2 linked regions of the Vallitalea guaymasensis genome follow. The protein of the gene in region 1 binds, or shares a complex with, the protein of each later gene. Links are inferred from orthologs where the notes say so. Each region holds a gene or a part of one and is shown in the gene's direction. Other genes may lie near its edges. The genes, in order: uvrA and mfd.

Region 1 (12,420 bases):
ATTATTGGGGAAATATCTGGTGAACCAGCACTTTGGTTTTCTTGTGATGAGGACTATATTACTTATAAAAATAAAATAGATTTAAAAGAATATCATGTTAAATATTAGTTCAGGCAGAAAAAAATATCTTCATATGCAAGAGTTATTGTCGTTTTCAACTTTGGAACGGGTCAATAACTTTTTTATTTATATTTTATCAAGTAGTCAGTTAATTATTTGGATAAAAATGAAAAATGTATTGGTATAAATTAAATCATGGCGTATACTTAATAAACCAAAAGTATAGATAGAATGTTATGAACTTGAAGGAACTAGTCAATACATGTATCATATAAGTATGGAATATAACTTCATTTTGTTTGCCCTTAACAATGATTTAATATATCTCCAGTTTAAGATATAAAAAGACCTTCATCTATTAGTTTAAAATCTAATGGATTGAGGTCTTTAGAAAATTTAACAAGGTAACTCAATTTTATTGATTTAAGTTCGTTACTTAAACTGTTTAATATGTCATAAACGACTATAGTACCTTATAACTAAACTCAATTTAGAGTATTTTTGGATATTATAGTCAGATAAACATCGCCCATCTTCTAAATATTTTCCTGCATAATAAAGTTTTTGGTAATCTTTAGAGATCCCTTCTCTACATTGAATCATATATTTTACATACTCAATTGTAAAAGTTGGATCATATGGTAATACAATATACTTGCCTGATAAAGTCAATACATAAAACTCAGGGTCAGTTAGTTGTGCTTGAGATGATACATTCGATAAATTTAATAAGAGTAAAAATGCCATTGTTAATGTAATAATACGTTTTTTCATTTGATTTCATCCTTTCATTTTCATATATATATTGTATTTATGAGTAAATACAATATATTGGGAATTGAATATCATTAATAATAAAAATATAACATAATATTTAAAAGTTGTAAATAAATATGAAAAGATAATTTATAATAATACTATAATCTCATCTAAAACTATATTTTATAATTTAATTGAAGCTTTTTGACTGGTCCAATCTAATAATATAATGAGCTAATAAAATATTGGATAAATTTTGCACAAACATATGTTTGCTTTTTTTTGCTAATATGATATAATGGTTAAGACTAAAATAATGATTGTTTATATACATATATATTATGTTTTTGATAATTAGTATAAGATGGTAATTATTTTTATTTAACTTATGATATTAGCTTAATAAGATTGAATTAATTATCTATAAATACTAGGATAATTGATTTGATGTGCAAATACTGAGATAGAGGTGATAATATGTCAAAATTTGAAATTCATTCAGAGTTTAATCCTACAGGAGATCAACCTCAAGCTATTAAAAAATTGGCTAAGGGATTTCAAGATGGTAATAAATTCGAGACTTTACTAGGAGTCACAGGTTCAGGGAAAACATTTACTATGGCGCATATTATAAAAGAATTAAAAAAGCCAACTTTGATTATGGCGCATAATAAAACATTAGCCGCCCAACTGTATAGTGAATTCAAAGAGTTTTTTCCAAATAATGCTGTTGAATACTTTGTAAGTTATTATGATTATTATCAGCCAGAAGCATATGTCCCTCATACAGATACTTTTATAGAAAAAGACTCATCAATCAATGAAGAAATAGATAAACTAAGACACTCCGCTACAGCATCCTTAGCAGAAAGAGACGATGTTATTATTGTAGCCAGTGTATCATGTATATATGGACTTGGTAGTCCAATAGATTACAAAAATATGGTACTTTCCTTAAGACCTGGTATGACAAAAGACAGAGATGAAATATTGAGGAAACTAGTGGATATTCAATATATGAGAAATGATATGAACTTTGTCAGAGGTACTTTTAGAGTTAGAGGCGATGTCATTGAAGTATTTCCTGCCGCTTCTTCTGACAGAGCAGTGAGAATTGAATTATTTGGAGATGAAATAGATAGGATAACAGAAATCAACGTGATTACTGGTGAAATACTAGGTTATATGGAACATATAGCCATATTTCCTGCGTCTCATTATGTAATTGAAACAGACAAAATAGAAAGAGCTATAAACTCTATAGAAAAAGAAAAAACAGAAGTGGTTAAGTCATTTAGAGAAAATGACAAGTTATTAGAAGCCCAAAGAATTGCACAAAGAACTAATTATGATGTGGAAATGATCAGAGAAACAGGATTCTGTTCAGGTATAGAAAACTACTCAAGGCATTTGACTGGTTTACCACCAGGGGCTCCTCCACACACTCTTTTTGATTATTTTCCTGATGACTTTTTACTTATTATAGATGAATCTCATATGACGGTTCCTCAAGTAAGAGGTATGTATGCAGGTGACCAGTCCAGAAAATCAACTTTGGTAGAGTATGGATTTAGATTACCTTCAGCTAAAGATAATAGACCTCTCAATTTTCAAGAATTTGAAAGTAAGTTAAATCAAGTATTGTTTGTTTCAGCAACACCAGGACCATATGAATATGACCATAAGCAATTAATGGCAGAACAGATAATTAGACCTACAGGTTTGTTAGACCCTAAGATAGAAGTTAAACCAGTAAGAGGTCAAATAGATGACTTAATATCCAATGTTAATAGAGAGATTGAAAATAAAAACAAGGTATTGATTACAACTTTGACAAAAAGAATGGCTGAGGACTTAACTGATTATATGAAAGAATCAGGTATACGTGTTAGGTATTTACATTCAGATATTGATACCCTTGAAAGAATAGAGATAGTACGTGATCTTAGAATGGATGTTTTTGATGTTCTTATTGGTATTAACCTGCTTAGAGAAGGATTAGATATACCAGAAATTACTTTAGTAGCTATACTTGATGCAGATAAAGAAGGTTTTTTACGTTCTGAAACTGCATTGATTCAGACAGTAGGACGTGCTGCAAGAAATGTTGAAGGTAAAGTTATTATGTATGCAGATATTATTACTGATAGTATGAATAGAGCTATTAGTGAAACTAATAGAAGAAGAAGTATTCAAAAACAGTACAATAAAGAACATAATATAATACCTGAGACCATTAATAAACCAGTAAGAGATATTATTCGTATAACTCAGGTTGCAGAATCTGAAGCAACTTATGAATTAACAAAAGATCCTGAATCCATGAGTAAAGAAGAATTAGAAGTTAAAATCCTAAAATGTTCGAAAGATATGAAACAGGCTGCTATGGATCTGCAATTTGAAAGAGCTGCACAGCTAAGAGATGAATTATACGAATTAAAAAAACAATTAAATACACTGAATTAAACTTTGCTTATATTTAATTCAATCACTATATATTACAATAAAAAACTGTATCATCATAAATTATAAGAGGTGGCGTATGGGAAAAGATGTAATCACCATAAAAGGTGCAAGAGAACATAATCTAAAGAACGTAGACTTAACTATTCCAAGAGATAAATTCGTTGTATTTACTGGACTTAGTGGTTCAGGGAAATCTTCTTTAGCATTTGATACAATATATGCTGAGGGGCAAAGAAGATATGTAGAATCATTATCTGCCTATGCAAGACAGTTTTTGGGTCAAATGGAAAAACCGGATGTTGATAATATAGAAGGTCTATCACCAGCTATATCAATAGATCAAAAGACTACAAGCAGAAATCCAAGATCTACAGTAGGAACAGTTACAGAAATATATGATTACTTAAGATTACTTTATGCAAGAGTAGGAATACCTCATTGTCCAAAGTGTGGAAAAGTTATCAATAGACAGACAGTTGACCAAATGGTAGATGTAATAATGAAATTACCAGAAAGAACTAAGATAATGATAATGGCTCCAGTAGTCAGAGGTAGAAAAGGTCAACATATCAAACTTTTGGATCAGGCTAAGAAGAGTGGATATGTAAGAGCTAAGATAGATGGTAACATGTATGAATTAACAGAAGAAATATTATTAGAAAAAAATAAAAAGCATACTATAGAAATAGTAATAGACAGATTGATAGTAAGAGAAGGGATAGAAAAAAGATTGACTGACTCTATTGAAACAGTTATGAAATTGACTGGTGGATTATTAGTTATAGATGTAATTGATGGACAACCAATGTCATTCAGCCAAAACTTTTCATGTCCTGACTGTAATATAAGTATAGATGAAATTGAACCAAGACTATTTTCATTCAACAATCCTTTTGGTGCTTGTCCAGAATGTCATGGTTTAGGTTTCAAAATGAAGTTTGACCCTGAATTAATAATTCCTAACCAAAAGCTAAGTATAGTAGATGGAGCTATTGTTGCCCCTGGTTGGGCTTCGGCTTCTAATGAAGAAAGTTATGTAAGAAGAATGTTTGAAGCATTAGGTAAAAAATATAAGTTTAAGATTACTACACCATATGAAAAATATTCTGATGAAGTAAAAGATATTATCATGTATGGTACCAAAGGCGAGAAATTCATAGTCAAGTACAAATCAGATAAAGGTATGGGACAATATGAAACTGTATTTGAAGGATTGGTTCAAAGTCTCCATCGAAGATACAAGGAGACTACATCTGATTATATGAAGCAAGAATATGAGTCTTTTATGACCAATACCCCATGTAATGCTTGTAATGGTGCAAGATTGAATCCTATAGCTCTAGCAGTTACACTTGGAGGTAAAAATATATCACAGGTCACAGAGATGTCAATAAGAGATATCAAAGATTTCTTTGACAATATTCAATTAACTGACAGGCAGCTTATAATTGGGGAACAAATCCTAAAAGAAGTTAATGCTAGAATAGGATTCCTAGTGAATGTAGGTCTTGATTATCTATCATTATCTCGTTCAGCTGGTACATTATCAGGTGGGGAAGCTCAGAGAATCAGATTAGCTACACAGATAGGATCAGGATTAGTAGGTGTGGTATATATTTTGGATGAGCCCAGCATAGGATTACATCAGAGGGATAATGAAAAATTACTGCATACATTGAAAAGACTAAAAAAATTAGGAAATACATTGATTGTAGTGGAACATGACGAAGAAACCATGTTTGAAGCAGATTATATAGTAGATATTGGTCCAAGAGCAGGAGAGCATGGTGGTGAAATTGTTGCTGAAGGTACAGCAGAAGAAATCATGAAAATTGAGGACTCAATAACTGGTGCATATCTAAGTGGAAGAAAAAAAGTGGAAGTTCCACAAGTCAGAAGAGCTACCAACGGAAAATGGATTAATATAAAAGGTGCTTCCCAGAATAACTTAAAGAATATCAATATAGATATTCCTCTTGGGATTTTTACTTGTGTTACAGGAGTTTCAGGCTCTGGTAAAAGTTCTTTCGTAAATGAAATACTATATAAAAGATTGGCTAGAGACTTGAACAGAGCAAAGATGAAACCTGGTAAACATAAGAATATGTTAGGATTAGAACATCTAGATAAGGTAATAGCTATAGATCAATCACCTATTGGTAGAACGCCTAGGTCTAACCCTGCTACTTATACAGGAGTTTTTGACCATATTAGAGATATATTTGCAAGTACAGCTGAAGCTAAAATGAGAGGATATCAAAAAGGAAGATTCAGTTTCAATGTAAAAGGTGGTCGTTGTGAAGCCTGTAAAGGTGATGGTATAATCAAGATAGAGATGCATTTTTTACCAGACGTTTATGTACCATGTGAAGTGTGTCATGGTAAAAGATATAACAGGGAAACATTAGAAGTTAAATATAAAGGTAAAAACATATCAGAAGTCTTGAATATGACAGTTGAAGAAGCTCTTACCTTCTTTGAAAATATACCTAGGATCAAGAAAAAGCTTCAAACACTTTATGATGTTGGATTATCATATATTAGATTAGGACAACCATCAACAACATTGTCAGGAGGAGAAGCTCAAAGGGTTAAACTGGCTACTGAATTAAGTAAAAGAAGCACAGGTAAAACCATGTATATACTTGATGAACCAACAACTGGTCTCCATTTTGAAGATGTTAATAAATTGATTACAATATTACAACGTTTAGTTGATGGAGGAAATTCAGTTCTTGTAATTGAGCATAACCTGGATGTTATCAAAACTGCAGATTATATTATAGATTTAGGACCAGAAGGTGGCGACAAAGGTGGTTTGGTTATAGCAAAAGGAACACCTGAAAAAGTAGTAAAATGTAAAAAGTCCTATACTGGTCAATTCCTGAAGAAAGTTTTAAGTAAATAATTTAATACAACCGTTAATAATATGTATCATAATCAATATATTATTAGCGGTTTTTATTTTGCGTAAATAAGTAAAATTATTAAAATTAAATAATTTAGTATAATCGGTTATTTAATTAAAGAAAACTGATTACTAGACCTAAATTAATAAAATTAATTTTGCTGAATCATATATGATATTAATTTTAAAAATAATTATTTCACAATATTTAATATAAAAAAGTTAAAAAATAATATTCTTAAGGAAAAAAACAATATGGAACAAGTAAAAAGAACTAATTTTAGATGGAAGTAATTTACTTAATATATTGTGTTTTTTTGTTGAAAAACTCTATTTTCATGGTATAATAAAAAGTGTTATATAAAACAATAGTAGAATATAGTTTCTTTACATTTATTTCTATTTTTGTTATAATAACAGGGATGTGTGTTTGTCGAAATTGATAAAATATTAACAAAAAATATAGACTATATTTGGAGCGGATTTATGAAATTATACTATGATTTTCATATTCATACAGCTCTTTCGCCTTGCGGAGAAGATAGCATGACACCTAATAACATTGTGAACATGTCTTTGATTAATGAATTAGATGCCATAGCTATAACTGACCATAATTCTGCAGAAAATGTCGAAGCAGTAATTAAAGTAGCTAAGGGGAAAGATATTATTGTTGTTCCAGGAATTGAGATAGAAACAAAAGAAGAAATACATGTGGTAGGATTGTTCCCTGACATTGAGAGTGTATACAATGTTCAAAGCAAACTATATAGTAAATTACCTTATATCAAGAATAAATCTACTGTTTTTGGACATCAATATGTTTTGGATGAGAATGATGACATTATAAAAGAACTGGACAAACTTCTACTAACATCTGTGGCAATGTCATTAAACGAAGTTATAGATTTGATACATGACAACAATGGAATAGCAATACCTGCTCACATTGATAGACCAAGTTATAGTATATTAGCTAATATAGGATTTATACCAGACGATTTGAATACTTCTATACTCGAGATTTCTAGATTTTCTAACTTAGATACTTATAGACAAAAATACAAAGACTATCATATAATACAATCTTCAGATGCTCATGAATTAGGGTATATTGGAATTAAAAAAAATTCATTAGAAGTTAATGAAAAAAATATAGAATCAATATTTAACGCACTCAAACAATATGAATAGATAAGAAAATAATTTGAACTAATTTTATAAAGTGAATTGTTAACAATAATTAATATTATTAAGGGAAAGTCGTAGTACTTATAAATATTCATTAATGGTTGTAATAATAACAATTCCAGTTCAATTTATATATATACTAATGTGTTGGATTGATGTATTTTCTAATGTTATTAATTAAACACATTATTGCATATTTAAACATGAGAATTTTAATAGACTTTCCTTTTTAAGTTTAATAAGCATTATACTTTATTAAATAAGGTTAAATATCCCTACCATTTTGTTATCTTAATTGAAGAATACTTGAATACTTGTAAAACTTGTAGAAAAAACATGATATTTATGATTTAACCCCATAAAATGGTAATAATGCAGCTTTTCGTGTTAAATATATAACTTTGGTTTATAATTAATAAATTAATATAATTTGTTAATCATTTACATTATATAATAAGGAGGTAAGCAAATGGCAGCTAATTCAGCATTAACAGATGAAAAGTTCCAAGAATTGGAGCAGTATATTGATGCAATGCCAACTACAAAAGGAGAACTAATACGTGTTTTACATAAAGCACAAGATATTTTTGGATATTTACCAGAAGAAGTTCAAAAATTTGTAGGAAAAAAATTAAAAATATCAACAGCAAAAGTATTTGGAGTAGTTACATTCTATTCTTATTTCACAATGATTCCAAAAGGTGAATTTAACATTTCAATATGTATGGGTACAGCTTGTTATGTTAGAGGTGCTGAAGATGTTTTGAACGAACTAAAAAAAGAATTAGATATTGAAGTTGGTGAAACAACACCAGATGGTAAATTTTCACTACAATCACTCCGTTGTGTAGGGGCTTGTGGACTTGCTCCAGTTGTTATGGTTGAAGATAAAGTCTATGGTCGTGTAACACCAGATATGGTCAAAGATATTCTTGCAGAATACAAATAATTGTATTTTAAAAAGGAGGAAAAAAAATGGCAAAGATTAAATCTTTTGATGAACTTAAAAAAATCAAGGAAAAAGTTCAATCAAATGTAGAATTAAGAGAAAAAGGCGAAAACATTGATAATTTAATACAAATAAAAGTTGCTATGGCTACATGTGGTATTGCATCTGGTGCTAGAGAAGTAATGAATTTCCTAATTGATGAATTAGCAAAAGAAGGCATTAACAACGTAGTTGTAACACAAACTGGTTGTATGGGATATTGTTATGCAGAACCAACAATTGAATTAACTATGCCAAATAGTGAACCAGTTGTATATGGTGATGTAACAATAGAAAGAGCAAAAGAGGTTATTGAAAAACATATTAAAAATGGCGAGTTAATTGATGGAATAATCCCTGTAACTCATAAAACTATTGAATAAAAAAAGTTAGGAGGCTTAAAAGATGTCTAACTATAAAATGCATATATTGGTTTGCGGAGGTACAGGATGTATATCTGCAAAATCCGAGGAAATAGTTGATAATCTAAAGGAACAACTAAAAATCAACAACATGGACAGCGAGGTTAAAGTACTAAAAACTGGTTGTTTTGGTTTCTGTGAAAAAGGTCCAGTTGTAAAAATATTGCCAGATAATACATTCTATGTTCAAGTACAACCAGAAGATGCTGAAGAGATCGTAAAAGAGCATATTGTAAAAGGTAGAAAAGTAGGAAGATTATTATTTGAAGATCCTGAAACACAAGCAAAAGTTAGTGATTCTAAGAATATGGATTTCTATAAAAAACAAATGCGTATTGCACTTAGAAACTGTGGATTTATAGATCCAAGTAATATTGATGAATATATTGCACGTGATGGATATCACGCTTTAGGTAAAGTATTAACTGAAATGACTCCTAGCGATGTAATCAATGTTGTTAAAGAGTCAGGACTTAGAGGCCGTGGAGGCGGAGGATTCCCTACAGGCTTAAAATGGGAATTTGCTAGTAAATATGAAGCAGATCAAAAATATGTAGTATGTAATGCTGACGAGGGGGACCCAGGTGCATTCATGGACCGTTCTATCTTAGAAGGAGACCCACACAGTATTGTTGAGGCTATGTCTATTTGTGGTTACTCAATTGGAGCGACTAAAGGTAAAGTTTATATTCGTGCAGAATATCCACTTGCAATTAAGAGATTACAAAAAGCTATTGATGATGCTAGAGAAGCAGGATTATTAGGTACTGATATAATGGGTACTGGATTTGAATTTGATATAGAACTTACATATGGGGCGGGAGCATTCGTATGTGGTGAAGAAACAGCACTTATACATTCTATGGAAGGTCAACGTGGAGAACCAACTACTAAACCACCATTTCCAGCAGAATCTGGATATTGGGGCAAACCAACAAATGTTAATAATGTAGAAACATTTGCTAATATCCCAGTTATCATATTAAAAGGTGCAGATTGGTTTAATAAGATCGGTACAGAAAAATCAAAAGGAACAAAAGTATTTGCCTTAGCAGGTAAAATTAATAACGTTGGACTTATTGAAGTTCCTATGGGAACAACTCTAAGAGAAGTTATCTATGATATTGGTGGAGGAATCAAGAACGGTAAGAAGTTCAAGGCTGTTCAAACAGGTGGACCATCAGGTGGATGTTTAACAGAAAAAGACTTAGATACACCTATTGATTTCGATAACTTAATTGCCAAAGGATCAATGATGGGTTCAGGTGGTATGATTGTTATGGACGAAGATAACTGTATGCCAGCCGTAGCCAAATTCTATCTTGAGTTTACTGAAGAAGAATCTTGTGGTAAATGTACACCTTGTCGTGTAGGTACTAAGCGTTTATCTGAGTTATTAGAATTAATAACTTCTGGAAAAGGTACAATGGAGCATTTAGATGAGCTTAAGAGATTAAGCCGTGTAATTAAAGATACAGCTCTTTGTGGATTAGGACAAACAGCACCTAACCCAGTGTTATCTACATTGGATGTATTCTGGGATGAGTACGTAGCTCATGTAAAAGATAAAGAATGCCCAGCAGGTAACTGTAAGGATTTATTGAAATATTACATTCAAGAAGATAAATGTATTGGTTGTACAGCATGTTCAAGAGTCTGTCCAGTTGGTGCAATTACAGGAACTGTTAAAAACCCACATACTATCGACCAAGATAAATGTATCAAATGTGGTGCTTGTATGGATAAGTGTAAATTCGGAGCGATTATTAAGAAATAAATAAAAGTGAATTCTTTAGAATCTAGAAAAGGAGTGTAACCTAATGTCAGAGGTAAAAATTACTATTGATGGTAAAGAAGTACAGGTACCAAAAGGTAGTACTATATTAGATGCTGCTAAAAAGTTAGGCATTGATATTCCAACATTATGTCATTTAGACTTGCATGATACAAAAATGGTTAATAAAACAGCTTCATGTCGTATATGTGTAGTAGAAGTTGAAGGTAGAAGAAATCTAGCGCCATCATGTGCTACACCAGTAGTTGAAGGCATGGTTGTTAGAACAAATACAATAAGAGTATTAGAAGCTAGAAAAACAGTATTGGAACTATTATTATCAGATCATCCAAAGGATTGCTTGACTTGTGCAAAATCAGGTCGTTGTGATTTACAAGACTTAGCAGAAAAATTTGGAGTAAGAGAAGTAAGAGTAACTGGAAAAGCTCAATCAACATATAAACAAGATTATTCACCTGCAATTATTAGGGATATGGATAAATGTATTATGTGTAGAAGATGCGAAACTATGTGTAATGAAGTTCAAACTGTTGGTGCGTTATCTGGAATTAACAGAGGATTTGACGCAGTTGTATCTCCAGCATTTGAATCACCATTATCAGAAACAGTATGTACACACTGTGGTCAATGTGTTGCTGTATGTCCAGTTGGTGCTTTAACTGAAAATGATCATACATGGAAAGTTGTAGAAGCATTAGCTGATCCAGATAAATTTGTTGTAGTTCAAACAGCACCAGCTGTAAGAGTTGCAATAGGAGAAGAATTCGGTAAAGAGCCTGGTTCAATTGTTACAGGTCAAATGGTAACTGCATTAAGATCTTTAGGTTTTGATCGTGTATTCGATACAGATTTTGCTGCAGACTTAACCATTATGGAAGAAGGAACAGAATTATTAGGAAGACTTAATAGATTCTTAGCAGGAGACAAAGATGTTCCATTACCAATTTTAACATCTTGTTGTCCAGCATGGGTTAACTTTATTGAAAGTCAATTCCCAGAATTAATTGATATTCCATCATCAGCAAAATCACCACAACAAATGTTTGGTGCTGTTGCTAAATCTTTCTTAGCAGAAAAAATGAATATACCTAGAGAAAAAATGGTTGTTGTTTCAGTTATGCCATGTTTAGCTAAGAAATATGAAGCTGCTAGAGATGAGTTCAAAGTTGATGGTAATCCAGATGTGGATATATCTATTTCAACAAGAGAGTTAGCTCATTTAATCAAGAGAGCTAATCTTAACTTATTAGAATTAGAAGAATCAGAATTTGACAATCCTTTAGGAGAATCAACTGGTGCTGCTGTTATCTTTGGTTCAACTGGTGGTGTTATTGAAGCTGCAACAAGAACAGCTTACGAAATCCATACTGGTAAAACATTAGATAAAGTAGATTTTGAAGAGTTAAGAGGATTTGATGGTGTAAGAGTAGCATCTGTACAAATGGATGAATTTACACTTAATATTGGTATTGCTCATGGACTTGGTAATGCTAGAAAATTATTAGAAGAAATTGAAGGCGGTAATCCTAGAAACTTACACGCTATCGAAATTATGGCATGTCCTGGTGGATGTATTGGTGGTGGAGGTCAACCTTACCATCACGGTAACTCAGATATTCTTAAAAAACGTATGGCTGCAATTTATGAAGTTGACAAAAATATGCCTTTAAGAAAATCTCATGAAAATCCATCAATCACTGCATTATACGAGCAATATCTTGGAGAACCAATGAGTGAATTATCTCATAAGTTACTTCATACTCATTACTCTGTAAAAGATAGAGTTTAATAATAATTGAATTGATATAAAGTTAAAATGGTTTCTGTATTA
Region 2 (13,065 bases), 810 kb from region 1 along the record:
TTGAACGATATATTCAGCTGGGGAGACAAAAATGAAAATCAAGATAGTATAAAACCTATTGAAGTAAATGAACAATATTTGAATGATAGTGATGAGGTTACTGAAGAAACTAATGTGGATGACACCGATAGTAATGCTAATGATGGCTCTAATGATATCACACCAGAATCTGATGTAGAAAATACGGAACCAGAGAAAAAGAAGGATACACCTAAGCCTAAGCCAAAACCTAAAGCAATAGCCATAATTAAGATTGATAAAATAGGAGTTCATCTGCCAATAGCTAATGGTATTGACCATGAAACCTTGAAATATGCTATAGGATATATGCCAGAGAGTGGAAAATTTGGTGAGATTGGAAATTCAGTATTAGCTGGTCATAGAAGCCATACTTATGGAGTGTTCTTTAATAGGCTTAATGAATTAGAACAAGGAGATAAAATTAATATAGTCACTAAGGAAAAGGAATTCATCTATACAGTTTACGACAAGAAAATAGTTGAACCAGATGATGTATCAGTTATGAGAGGTAGCAGCAAATCAAAAGTCATCACATTGATTACATGTGATCCTGTTATTGGTGCTACTCATAGATTGATTATACATGGGATGATTGATAACTAAGCAAAATACTACTATAAGAATATATAATTGTTTAAAATTGCCTAGAAATATTATATAATAATTGGTATATAATATAATATATTTACTTTTGTACATTCTTAATATAGGAAAAATCAGGATGTGATGATTTGAAAACACTAGTACAACCTTTAAGAGATTTAGAGGCTTTTAATAATGCCCTTGAAAAAATTAATAAAAAAGTATCTCCAATATATCTGACAGGAGCTATAGACTCAGAGAAATGTCATCTAATGCATGCTCTAGGTGAAAACAGAAACAAACTTATTATTACGTATAACGAACTTAGAGCTAGAGAAATTTACGAGGACATGAAGTTTTTTAGCAACGACAATGTTTTTCTGTATCCTGCAAAAGATATTATATTTTATAGTGCTGACGTACATAGTAATGACATTATCGAGCAACGTATAAATATAATAAAGAAATTATATGACAGCAGAGGATATACAGTCATACTATCAATAGATGCGTTGATGGATAAATTAATAGGTAAGTCTATTTTTGAATCCAGTATAATAAAAAGTAAAGTAGGGGATGTATGGAATCTTACTGAGATAAGTGAGAAGTTTATGTTCATGGGATATGAAAGAGTATCTCAAGTAGAAAGTAAAGGACAGTTCGCTATTAGAGGCGGAATAATTGACATATTTCCACCTACAGAAAAGAATGCCTATAGAATTGAGTTATGGGACGAAGAAATAGATTCCATAAGGTCTATGAACATTGAGAGTCAAAGGTCAATAGACAAAGTTGATGAAATAGAGATATACCCTGCAAGAGAAGTTATTGTAGACAAAGAGAAGATAGCAAAAGCAATAGATAAGATAAAAAAAGACAGAGACCAGTTAATTAAGACATTCGAAGCCAATAACAAACAAGACGAAGTAGATAGAATAAAACAATCTACCTCTATTTTGATGGACAAAATTACCAGTCAAAAAACATTTAATGGTATTGAAGGATACATTGAATATTTTTATGATGAGACAGTATCCTTTGTGGACTATTTCCCTAAAGAAACCTTATTATATATTGATGAACCAGCAAGAATAAATGAAAAATGGGAAAGCACTAAAAAAGAATTCAATGAAAGTATAATTAATAGATTTGAAAAAGGCTATTTATTGAAAGGTCAAACGGAAATACTCAGAACCATAGATGAATTATTATTAAAATTCGAAGACTATACATGTGTTTTATTGAGCACACTACAGCAGAAAATAGATAGATTTAATTATAAATTCAACGTTAATTTTTCTGTGAAATCAATTAATCCATATCACAAAAGTATGGAGGTCTTGGAAAAGGATCTAAAGTATTGGAGTAATAACAGATATAGGACATTATTGCTTACAGGCTCTAAGACCAGAGCTGAAAGACTATCTTATGAGTTGAAAGATAGAGGAATAGATGCCTTCTATTTATCAAAATTGGATGCAGAGATTCCAAAAGGAAAAGTTGCAGTTAGTTATGGTAGCTTACACAAAGGGTTTGAATATCCTCTTATTAAGTTTGTCATAATATCAGAGACTGATCTAGTAGGTAAAAGCAAGAAAAGGAAAAAGACTAAAAAGAAAAAGTTCAAGGGAAGTAAAATAGAGAGCTTCACTGAGCTAAAAGTCGGAGATTATATTGTTCATGAAAATTATGGAATAGGTATTTTCAGAGGAACTGAAAAAATAGAGATTGATGGGATTAGTAAAGATTATATCAAGATATCCTATAGAGACGAAGGAAACTTATATATATCAACCAGTCAATTGGATGTTATCCAAAAATATATTGGTTCAGAAGGTAAGAAACCAAAACTAAACAAATTAGGGACTAGTGAATGGAAGAAAACCAAAAGCCGTGTTAAAGGTATAGTAGAAGACCTTGCAAAAGATTTGGTTGGTTTATACGCTAAAAGACAAGCTAAAGAAGGTTATGAGTTCACAACGGATACTGTTTGGCAAAAAGAATTTGAAGAGATGTTTCCATATGAAGAAACAGATGACCAGTTGATAGCTATTGAAGAAACCAAAAATGATATGGAAAGCAGAAAAATTATGGATAGACTAATCTGTGGTGATGTAGGCTATGGAAAGACAGAAGTAGCTATAAGGGCTGCATTCAAGTCAGTTCAAGACGATAAACAGGTAGCTTATCTAGTGCCTACTACCATATTAGCTCAGCAGCATTATAATAACTTTGTCCAAAGGATGAAAGATTTTCCTGTAAGAGTAGAGATGTTATCAAGATTCAAAAGTCAGAAAGAACAGAAAAAGATAATAGATGATACCAAAAAAGGCTTGGTTGACATACTTATAGGTACTCATAGGATAATATCAAAAGATGTTGTATTCAAAGACCTGGGATTACTTATTATAGATGAGGAACAGAGATTTGGAGTAGCACATAAAGAGAAAATCAAGAAAGTAAAACAAGATATAGATGTATTAACACTAACAGCAACCCCTATACCAAGAACTCTTCATATGAGTCTCATAGGTATAAGGGATATGAGTGTGCTCGAAGAGCCGCCAGAAGAGAGACATCCTATTCAGACTTATGTGCTTGAGCATAATGAAGAATTGATTAAAGATGCTATATATAGAGAATTGTCAAGAGGCGGGCAGATATATTATGTTTACAATAGAGTCAAAAAGATTGATGAAGTAGCAGACTGGATAAGTAAGATGGTACCAGAAGCTAATGTGGCATTTGCTCATGGACAGATGAATGAACGGGAACTCGAAAATATCATGTTTGAGTATATTAATGGTGATATTGATATACTTGTCTGTACAACAATAATTGAAACAGGTCTTGATATTCAAAATACCAATACAATAATCATTCAGGATGCAGATAGATTAGGCTTGTCCCAGCTTTATCAGTTAAGAGGTAGGGTTGGAAGGTCTAACAGGGTTGCATATGCTTACTTATTGTACAAAAAAGATAAGATATTACAAGAAACAGCTGAAAAAAGATTACAAGCCATAAAAGAATTTACCGAGTTTGGGTCAGGTTTCAAAATAGCCATGAGAGACCTTGAAATCAGAGGAGCAGGTAATCTTCTTGGAGCAAGACAACATGGTCATATGGAATCAGTTGGTTATGATTTGTATTGTAAACTATTAGAAGAAGCAATCCATGAAGTCAGTGATGACAAAGTAGAGGAACGTTTTGAAACATCTGTTGAATTGAATGTTGATGCTTTCATTCCATCTACTTATATCAAAGATGAAATAAGAAAGCTTGGTGCTTATAAAAAGATTGCTAGCATAGAAGACGAAAAAGATTATTATGATGTGCAGGAAGAGCTTGAAGATAGATATGGTGACCTTCCAAAATCAGTTGTCAATCTATTGGATATAGCTATCATGAAAGCTGTTGCCAATAAAGCTGATATCGTGAACATTGAGCAAAAAGGTGAAAACATCAAGTTTGAAGCTAGAAAAGATGCTAGGATTAATCCTGACAAAATACCTGAGCTGTTAAATAAATATCGAAATCAATTATTTTTTACAATTAATAAAGCACCATATTTTACGTATAAGATTAGCAGAGTCGATAAAAAACAATTTTTCAGACATATTAAGAATGTGTTACAAGACATAAAAGATTTGAAGGATTCATAGGTTTAAACTATAATGAAGATAGACATATAATTAGGGAACAATTAGTAACTTCTATGTCCACATGATATAAGTTGCTGACTGATTTCTATGTTAGGAGAGATAAAAATGAAAAGCACTTATGAATTGATAAGTAAGTATATTCTGCTTTTCATGTGCATCTTCTGTTTAGTGGGTTGTAGTAGTAAAAAAGAAGTAAAAGAAGAACTTAATTTCTATGAAGACAATGATAAGTTGATTGCCATTGATGATGTAGACATTAAGGTTGATGAGGTAATGCCATATTTACTGCAGGTTAAAATGGAGTTTGAAGAATTAGGTGGAGAAGATGTCTGGGATCATAATGATTTTAGTGGAGGGAAAAAGGCTGAAGATGTTGCCAAATTAGCGGTACTTGATAATCTAATACGTACTAAGATTTTGGTAAAGAAATCAGATGAAATGGGGATAACTATTACTGAGAGTGAAGAAAAAGATGTAAACGCCCAAGCACTAAAATACTATAATGATTTAGAAAAAGCAGATATAGAAAATTATCATTTAACCAAAGAAAGTATTTTCAATTCTTTTAAGGAATATAGACTAGTGAATAAGGTCATTGTTGAAATGACAAAGGGATATGTTCCAAAAGAAGAAGAATTGAACAACAAGTTATTAGAAAATGAAAATTATGCAAAATTAAAATCAAGTAGCCTAGAAGATATGCTGCTTAGCTTAAAAGTGGTACACATATTTATTAAGACCCATGAGAAAAATGACAACGGTGAATATGTGCTTATATCACCTGATATTGAAGAAAAAGCCAAGAAAGAGATAGAAGATATATATAAGAAAGCTGTTGATGGCGAAGAATTCGCTAGTCTAGTAAAGAAATATTCACAAGATGAATCTACTAAAGATAATAATGGCGAATATATACTTCCAGTTAGACTTTTAGATGATAATTTCCAGAGTCTAATAGAATTAGAGCCTGGAGAGATAAGTGACATAAAGAAGAGTGATTACGGATATCACATATTTAAAGTAATAGAAAAAATTCTTCCTACAGATGAAGAAGTAAAAGAATTTGAAGAAGAATTCAAGAAATATGAAAGTCAGTTGAAAGAGGAATATAAAGAACAACTAAAAAATAGTGCATTTAATAAAATATATGATGAATGGAAAAATAATACAGTTGTAGACTTGAATGAAGATTTGTGGGCTAGGATAGATATTTTCGGTAATATTAATGAAAATCCAATAAGTGACAAAAACATTGAATGAAATAAATGTTAATATCTAATAATAAGGACTAAGAGGTAATCTTAGTTCTTTTTTTTATTATTAACATCATCAAAGCTGATAAGAGTAAAATTTAATTTGAATAAATTGGTATTTGGTCTTAAGTTTAAAACTGTCAAATTATGAATATTATAGTTAAATTGTTGCATACTATTATTGACAGCTTTGTGATGACTATCTAAAGGAGGTAATAATTTGAAAGCAACAGGTATTGTAAGAAGGATAGATGATCTTGGTAGAGTAGTTATACCAAAAGAAATAAGAAGAACATTAAGGATAAGAGAAGGAGACCCCTTAGAGATATTTACTGATAAAGATGGAGAAATAATACTTAAAAAATACTCACCTATCGGTGAACTTGGTACATTCGCTAAACAGTATGCAGAAGCTTTGGCACAAACTACAGGACATACTATATGCATATCTGATAAAGATCAAGTTATCGCTGTATCCGGTGGCTCCAAAAGAGAATTTTTAGAAAAACAAATAAGTAAAGAATTAGAAGAAGCAATAACTGAAAGAGAAACAATACTTGCTAACAAAGATGAAAAGAAATTTATAGATATTTTATATGATGGAGAAAACGACGAATATATTTCAGAAGTTATAACTCCTATAATATCAGAAGGTGACGCTATAGGAGCTGTCATATTCTTGAGTAAGGATAGTAAAATAAAAATGGGTGAAGTTGAAACAAAACTTGCTCATTCAGCAGCAGGTTTTTTAGGAAAACAGATGGAACAATAAGAAATAGACTGGGTTAGATAACTCAGTCTTATTTAATGCATCTTTGCGATATTAGTAATATATGACTATTCATAAGAGCATATATTACTATGAGGCATAACTTAATGCGACCTATAGTAAAATAAAAAAAATTGATAATATTAAACTAATTTACATAGACTACAAAAAATATTTATTTATTAGTAAATTATATTATGGTATAATTTGTTATATATTATCTGATTGGAATGATTGTGGTGACAAAAATTAACAAAAATAATAAAAATTATTCTTTTGAAGAGCTCAAAAATATCATTAGAGTATTGAGAAGTGAAGAAGGTTGTCCTTGGGATAAAGTTCAAACACATGAAAGCCTTAGAGGTGGTACCTTAGAAGAAGTATATGAGGTATTGGAGGCAATTGATAATAATGATATGGAAAACCTGCAAGAAGAACTTGGAGATATGTTATTGCACGTAGTATTCCATTCTCAAATAGCTACTGACAATGAGAATTTTACTATTGATGATGTAATTGATGGCATATGTGAGAAACTAATCAGAAGACATCCACATGTATTCAAAGAAAAACAAGATAAATCGCCCGAAGAAGTTACTGTAAAGTGGAATGAAATTAAAAAAGTTGAAAAAAATAATATTTCCTATACTGAGGACATGAGAAAAGTGCCAAAAGCTCTTCCTGCATTAATGAGAGCAGTAAAAGTTCAAAAAAAAGCTAGAGATGCAGGTTTTGATTTTACAGATACAAGCCAAGTCATTGCTAAGGTACACGAGGAATTGGAAGAATTAGAGGAAGCCATGAGAATTGGTGATAATTGTAATATTATGGAAGAATATGGGGATTTACTATTTTCAATGGTTAATATTTCAAGGTTTTTGAAATTAAATACTGAATTTTCCTTGACAAATGCTACAGAAAAGTTTATAAATAGATTTGAGGGAATAGAAAACCTTGTAATGCAAAAAGGTTTAAGCATGAACGACATAACAATGACTGAACTGGACAAGTTATGGGAGCAGCTTAAAGAACATTAAGAATAATCGTTTAAACGATTGTTTATAAAGCTAAGAATATTCTTAGCAGCGCATATATGCGCCTTTGTTCAAAATAATATAATATTAAAGTAGAGGAGGAGTTATTATGAACAAAGCTGAATTAGTTACGGCTATGGCAGAACAAACTGAATTAAGTAAAAAAGATGCAGAAAAAGCGTTAAAATCATTTATTGATGTAGTTTCAAACGAGTTAAGTAATGGGGGCAAAATTCAATTAGTTGGATTTGGTACTTTTGATGTTACTGAAAGAGCAGCAAGAGAAGGTAGAAACCCACAAACTGGAGAACCAATGCAAATTGCAGCTTCAAAAGCTCCAAGATTCAAAGCTGGAAAAGCTTTAAAAGACGCTGTAAATGGTCGCTAGGTAAGACAATTAATTTCTAAAAATCTGCACTATATGGTGCAGATTTTTTTGTTTAATTATATATATAAATATACTAAAAGGCAGGTGGTAATATGAGATTAGATAAATATCTAAAGGTATCAAGGTTGATCAAGAGAAGAACCGTAGCTAATGAGGCATGTGACGCAGGTAGAATCAAAATCAATGAAAAAGTAGCTAAAGCAGGAGCGAAAGTATCTGTTGGAGATATAATAGAAATTCAGTTCGGTAATAAAGCGGTTAAGGTAGAAGTATTAATTGTAAAGGAAACAGTCAAAAAAGATGAAGCTAAAGATATGTTCAAGTATCTATAGAACGAAAGGTTGCCTCATAGTATTTCAATGGATGAGACAGCCTTTTTCTATCTTTTTAACGGTACGTCCCATAAAAACACATTAGATTAGAATAAATCCCTCTATAGGTTAATATAATGAATTATAGGTAATCCACATTAAGAGGAGGGTAAACATGGAAGAAAAGCATACTAATATGAACCATAGGTTAGTTATCAATGATAGAGAAAGAATTTCTATAACAGGAGTTTCTGATGTTATATCTTTTGATACGGACGTTGTCATGGTTGAGACTGAGATGGGAACGCTTACCATTAAAGGTTTAGAACTACATGTTAATAGGTTGAATCTAGAAAAAGAGGAATTAGAATTAGATGGGCAGATTGAAAGCTTAGAATACAGTGATGGTGCTAGATACGGGTCTAAAGGATCATTTATGTCAAAATTATTTGGTTAGGTGATTTATGAATAGTTTAGTAAGTGCTCAAGCAATCAGCTTCATTATGTCAATACTAAGTGGTCTTTTTCTAGGATTTGTGTATGATTTAGTTAGAGTTCTTAGAAGAATAATAAAACATCCTAAATGGCTTATCAATGTACAAGATTTTATATTTTGGCTATTTGGAAGCTTTATAATATTCCTGGACATATTTAAAAACAATAATGGTGTCCTAAGAGGATTCTTATACATAGGAGTATTCTTAGGCTTAATAATCTATTTCTTCTTAATAAGCAAACTAGTATTAATGATATTCATGAAAATATATTCCTTCATAGCTAAAATAGTAAAATTCTTGTTCAAGATAATAATAGGACCAATAAAACTTTTACTTCGTCCTATCAATTTTGTAGTCAGAAAAATATATAAACTCTTGAAAAAATTCGGCAAATGGTTGATAATAAAATATAAGAAGATTATTAAGGACGTAAAAGTGATATTTAAAAAGAAATAGATATATTAACTTAAAGTATGATAAAACAGCTTTAAGCATATACAAATGTTGTTACGAGAAAGGAATGATAGTTTACTTGAGAAGAAAAAGAAAAAAAACAAAAGCTATATTGTTTTCTACACTAGTATTAATACTACTAACCGTTGTCGTAAGTATTAGAGTATCAACACTGTATGTTAAGAATCTCCAGCTAGAGAAAGATGAGATGAAGCTAGAACAGCAAATAGAAGCAGAAGAAGAAAAACACATAGACCTGTTAAAACAAAAAGAATACATTAAATCGGATGAATACATAGAACAGTTGGGAAGAGAAAAATTTGGACTAGTTAAACCTGATGAAATAATATTTGTAAATGAAGAAGAATAAGAGGTTTCCTGTTTAAGGAAATACTCTTTTTTTTTGTGAGCTTTTATATTCTTAGAGGCTTAAGGATAAACATATTAATTGTTTTAGACTGTCGCGGAAAGGATTAAGATTGAAATAGACAACGGTTGTATGTTGAAACCATATATAGTGATAATCACTCTGGTTACGTTTGTTGCTTCTAGCTGTTTTTAAGGTATGGCAACAAGCCGTAAAAGTCGTTATTATCACTATATATGGTTAGTTCTATATTTACCACTCTTAAGCCAGTAAAAAGAATGCGGTTGTAGCCTACATTACAAAGTAAAAGGTACAAGGTAATTATTATTTAATTAAATTATAAATTAGCTTAATAAATTAAATAAGCCCGTTATTTCACACCTTCAACCACCTTATGTTTATAAGCTTATACTAATGATTAAAACACCGAGTGGAGATAGTATAGGGGAATATGAAGCAGTGAGCCATGGACGGCGAACTCAGCCCTTTAAACACGGACGTTTAACGGGCTGACGTAATATTTCCCTATACTATCTCCACGACCCTTACCCACCTATAAACATAATAACCCACCTCTATTCGATAATTAACCTATTCATGAGAAAATTTGTCTAAAAGTTTTTTTATTTTGGATACAAGTTATGACAAACAATTCCATTTGCATCATATATAATTAGTTCTCACCAAGAGATGATTGGATTAGTCCACCAGTGATTAATCATAATTAAATAATTTTTTGAGAAGGGGAGGAGAGTATTATGGATAAAACTAACATTACAATAGGACAAACTAGGATGATGATATCCAAAAAAGATAAAATACAAAAAGAAGGATTAAAAATACTAAAATTAATTTTTATGTATGCTGTAGGTCTAATGATGGGTAGGGCAGTAATTTTTAATAATATGAATCCTATGGCAATGGCATACTTTTCAGCGGTATATATTGATAAGAAAAATCGGATATGGATGTTCTTTTCAGTTTTGATAGGTTTACTTACTGCTATGCCTATAATAGATGCATTGAAATATGCACTAATTATGATACTCATAGTATCGGTAAATTCTATTTTAGATATAAAAGGCAAGAAACCCTTGCTGGTCCACGAGGGGGTGATAGCTGCAACCAGCTGTTTGATTATTACGATCACTGCTGGAATCATACAAAACAACGTATTCAATAATATGCTTGTTTCATTATTAGAAAGTGCTTCTATATTTTCATTGGTATTGATATATGGGCGTGGACTCAAATATTTGTTTGAGCACGAAGAAGATAAAAAAGCAACTAATGAAATATTGATCAGTGAAGCCATAATAATGGGTACAGCAGTTGCTGGTATAGCTGACATAACTGTTATGGGATTAGGATTCATAGAAATCTGGATATTCTCAGTTATCTTGATTCTAGGATATAGGCACGGAATTGGTACAGGTGCCATAATAGGTGTGATATCTGGAATAGTATTAGTTCTAATGGGTAGATATGAACCGGAGATAATAGGTATATTTGGTATGGTTGGAATACTGTCAGCGCTATTTCGGGAATTAGGGAAAGTAGGTAGTATAATAGGATTCTCTCTAGGTACAATTGGTTTATGGTATTTCATATCTCCCCTTAACCTGGATTTCCAGATAGTAAAAGCCTTGATTGTAAGTGTAGGTATATTTGCTATATTGCCCAACGAACAAGAGCAGATATATTCAATGAAAAAAACCTCAATAGAAGAGGATAAATATATAGATAAAGTACAAGGAATCATAAGTGAGAAGTTAAATAATTTTTCCGATTCTTTTCAAAATATTGCTAAGACTTTTGAACATATATCTGAAAGGAGAGTGAATCTAACAACTGAGGAGGTGAATAAACTCTTAGATGATGTAGCGGAAAAAGTATGTAAAGACTGTAGCATGTGCAAAATGTGCTGGCAAAAAGAGTTTTACGATACATATAGAACAGTATTTAGTATTTTTTCCGCTGTAGAAAATAAAAATCAGATAACTGAAGAAGATATTCCTGAAGTCTTTATTAAAAAATGTATAAAGCCAAAGGAATTCATCATAACAACAAATAGATTATTTGAATTATATAAAATAAATCTAACTTGGGAAAATAAAATTGCTGAAAACAGACAACTAATATCCCAGCAGTTTTATTCCGTTGCAGATATCATTGACAAGTTAGGGAATAATTTATATAAGAATATAGAGTTTAATACAGATTTGGAAAATAAAATTTCTGAGGAATTAAAAAAGGACGATATACTTGTTAAAGATGTGGTGGTATATAAAGCAAGGAATCAAAGGATGGAAGTAAGTCTCAAAATAAAATATGATGGAGATAAAACGAAAAGCATGAAAGATATAACTCCTGTAATTAATAAATTCACCAAGAAAAAAATGAGATTAGAAGAAGGGTGCAAATATATTAACGGGAGTAAGTATTGTCAAGTGAAATTTATTGAAAGTGAGGTTTACAGAATAGCAAAAGGGGTTGCTAGAGCCAGTAAGGACTATAAAGATATATCCGGTGACAGTTATACCTTTTTGAATCTGCCGAAAGGACAAGATATCGTTGCACTCTCAGATGGAATGGGTACAGGATTGAAAGCTTTCAAAGAAAGTAAAGCTGCTATTGAATTGTTGGAACAATTGCTGGAAGCGGGATTCGATGGTGAAACAGCAATAAAAATGATAAATTCAATACTTGTATTAAAATCTAGTGAACAAACTTTTTCAACTCTGGATATGGGTTTAGTTGATAGATATACGGGTGTATGTGAATTTGTGAAAATTGGGGCTGCATCGTCATTCATAAAGAGAGGAAATAAAGTGGAGGTAGTAAAATCAACATCTCTCCCTATGGGAATGTTGAATGAAATAGAAAGTGAATCAACTACCAAGAATCTAAGAAATGGCGATATGGTCATAATGGTTACAGATGGAATATTAGATTGTGAGGATGAGGAAATTGATAAAGAGAAGTGGGTAGAGGAGTCTCTACATAAATTGGATAGTAGAAATCCACAGGATATGGCTGATTACATATTAGAAGCAGCCAGAGAAAAGACAGGAGGTATGTTGAAAGATGATATGACTGTACTGGTCATGAGAATATGGGAAAAAGCGGGATAATTATTATTATAAGTACTAATAGCGGAGAAATATTAAAGGTTTTCTCCGCTTTTAATCTTATCGGAAAACACTATTTTAGCACATGAAATAGTTGTTATACTACAGTAAGCTCCTATAAATATTATTTGAATATCGAGCGTAAATAGTATAGGGGAATATGGAGCAATGAGCCATGGACGGCGAACTCAGCATTTAACCTGACAGCCCTACTGGACTGTCAGAAATAATAATGGATTCGATGTCCAGAATTATTTAATTAACATGGACGTTTAATTAGCTGACGGAATATCCCCCTATACTATTGGAGCGACTGTTAGATGTATACAAGATATTAACAAACTGTTAATAATGAAGCATATATAACAAAGATTTAACTTGACTATTGATTTATTTGAACAAGTCTAGTATATTAAAAGAGTCACTTATTTATGGCTAAACAGAAATTATAAAGGATGTAAAGATGTATGGTAGATAAGGTGTTAAACACTATCCAAAAGTTCAATATGATTGACAAAGGTGATAATATCATCATTGGTGTATCAGGTGGAGCTGACTCCATATGTTTATTACATATGCTATATAGTTTGAAAA

Evidence for each region.
Region 2: the proteins of uvrA (region 1) and mfd are in contact, whole or in part, in a crystal structure (PDB 4DFC), measured with the Escherichia coli proteins. The link is inferred for Vallitalea guaymasensis from one-to-one orthologs.

Annotation. Positions count from the first base shown.
Region 1 is NZ_CP058561.1:3,532,379-3,544,798, forward strand. The notes cover bases 3,007-6,393. They hold uvrA (excinuclease ABC subunit UvrA), read left to right. Parts: upstream 3,007-3,361; coding sequence 3,362-6,193; downstream 6,194-6,393. Other genes in these bases: uvrB (excinuclease ABC subunit UvrB), read left to right, coding at 3,007-3,285. Outside these bases: HYG85_RS15135 (hypothetical protein), read left to right, coding at 1-108; HYG85_RS15140 (ubiquitin-like protein), read right to left, coding at 514-834; more of uvrB, read left to right, coding at 1,297-3,006; HYG85_RS15155 (PHP domain-containing protein), read left to right, coding at 6,680-7,387; NADH-quinone oxidoreductase subunit NuoE, read left to right, coding at 7,854-8,333; HYG85_RS15165 ((2Fe-2S) ferredoxin domain-containing protein), read left to right, coding at 8,360-8,755; HYG85_RS15170 (NADH-ubiquinone oxidoreductase-F iron-sulfur binding region domain-containing protein), read left to right, coding at 8,778-10,571; HYG85_RS15175 (NADH-dependent [FeFe] hydrogenase, group A6), read left to right, coding at 10,615-12,378. UniProt on the Escherichia coli protein: The UvrABC repair system catalyzes the recognition and processing of DNA lesions. UvrA is an ATPase and a DNA-binding protein. A damage recognition complex composed of 2 UvrA and 2 UvrB subunits scans DNA for abnormalities.
Region 2 is NZ_CP058561.1:2,725,335-2,738,399, forward strand. Bases 437-4,468 are described here. They hold mfd (transcription-repair coupling factor), read left to right. Parts: upstream 437-752; coding sequence 753-4,268; downstream 4,269-4,468. Other genes in these bases: HYG85_RS12045 (class D sortase), read left to right, coding at 437-624; HYG85_RS12055 (peptidylprolyl isomerase), read left to right, coding at 4,374-4,468. Also shown: more of HYG85_RS12045, read left to right, coding at 1-436; more of HYG85_RS12055, read left to right, coding at 4,469-5,528; spoVT (stage V sporulation protein T), read left to right, coding at 5,742-6,293; mazG (nucleoside triphosphate pyrophosphohydrolase), read left to right, coding at 6,521-7,327; HYG85_RS12070 (HU family DNA-binding protein), read left to right, coding at 7,434-7,712; HYG85_RS12075 (RNA-binding S4 domain-containing protein), read left to right, coding at 7,805-8,044; sporulation protein YabP, read left to right, coding at 8,199-8,480; spore cortex biosynthesis protein YabQ, read left to right, coding at 8,488-8,976; HYG85_RS12090 (FtsB family cell division protein), read left to right, coding at 9,041-9,343; spoIIE (stage II sporulation protein E), read left to right, coding at 10,099-12,474; tRNA lysidine(34) synthetase TilS, read left to right, coding at 12,939-13,065. UniProt on the Escherichia coli protein: Couples transcription and DNA repair by recognizing RNA polymerase (RNAP) stalled at DNA lesions. Mediates ATP-dependent release of RNAP and its truncated transcript from the DNA, and recruitment of nucleotide excision repair machinery to the damaged site.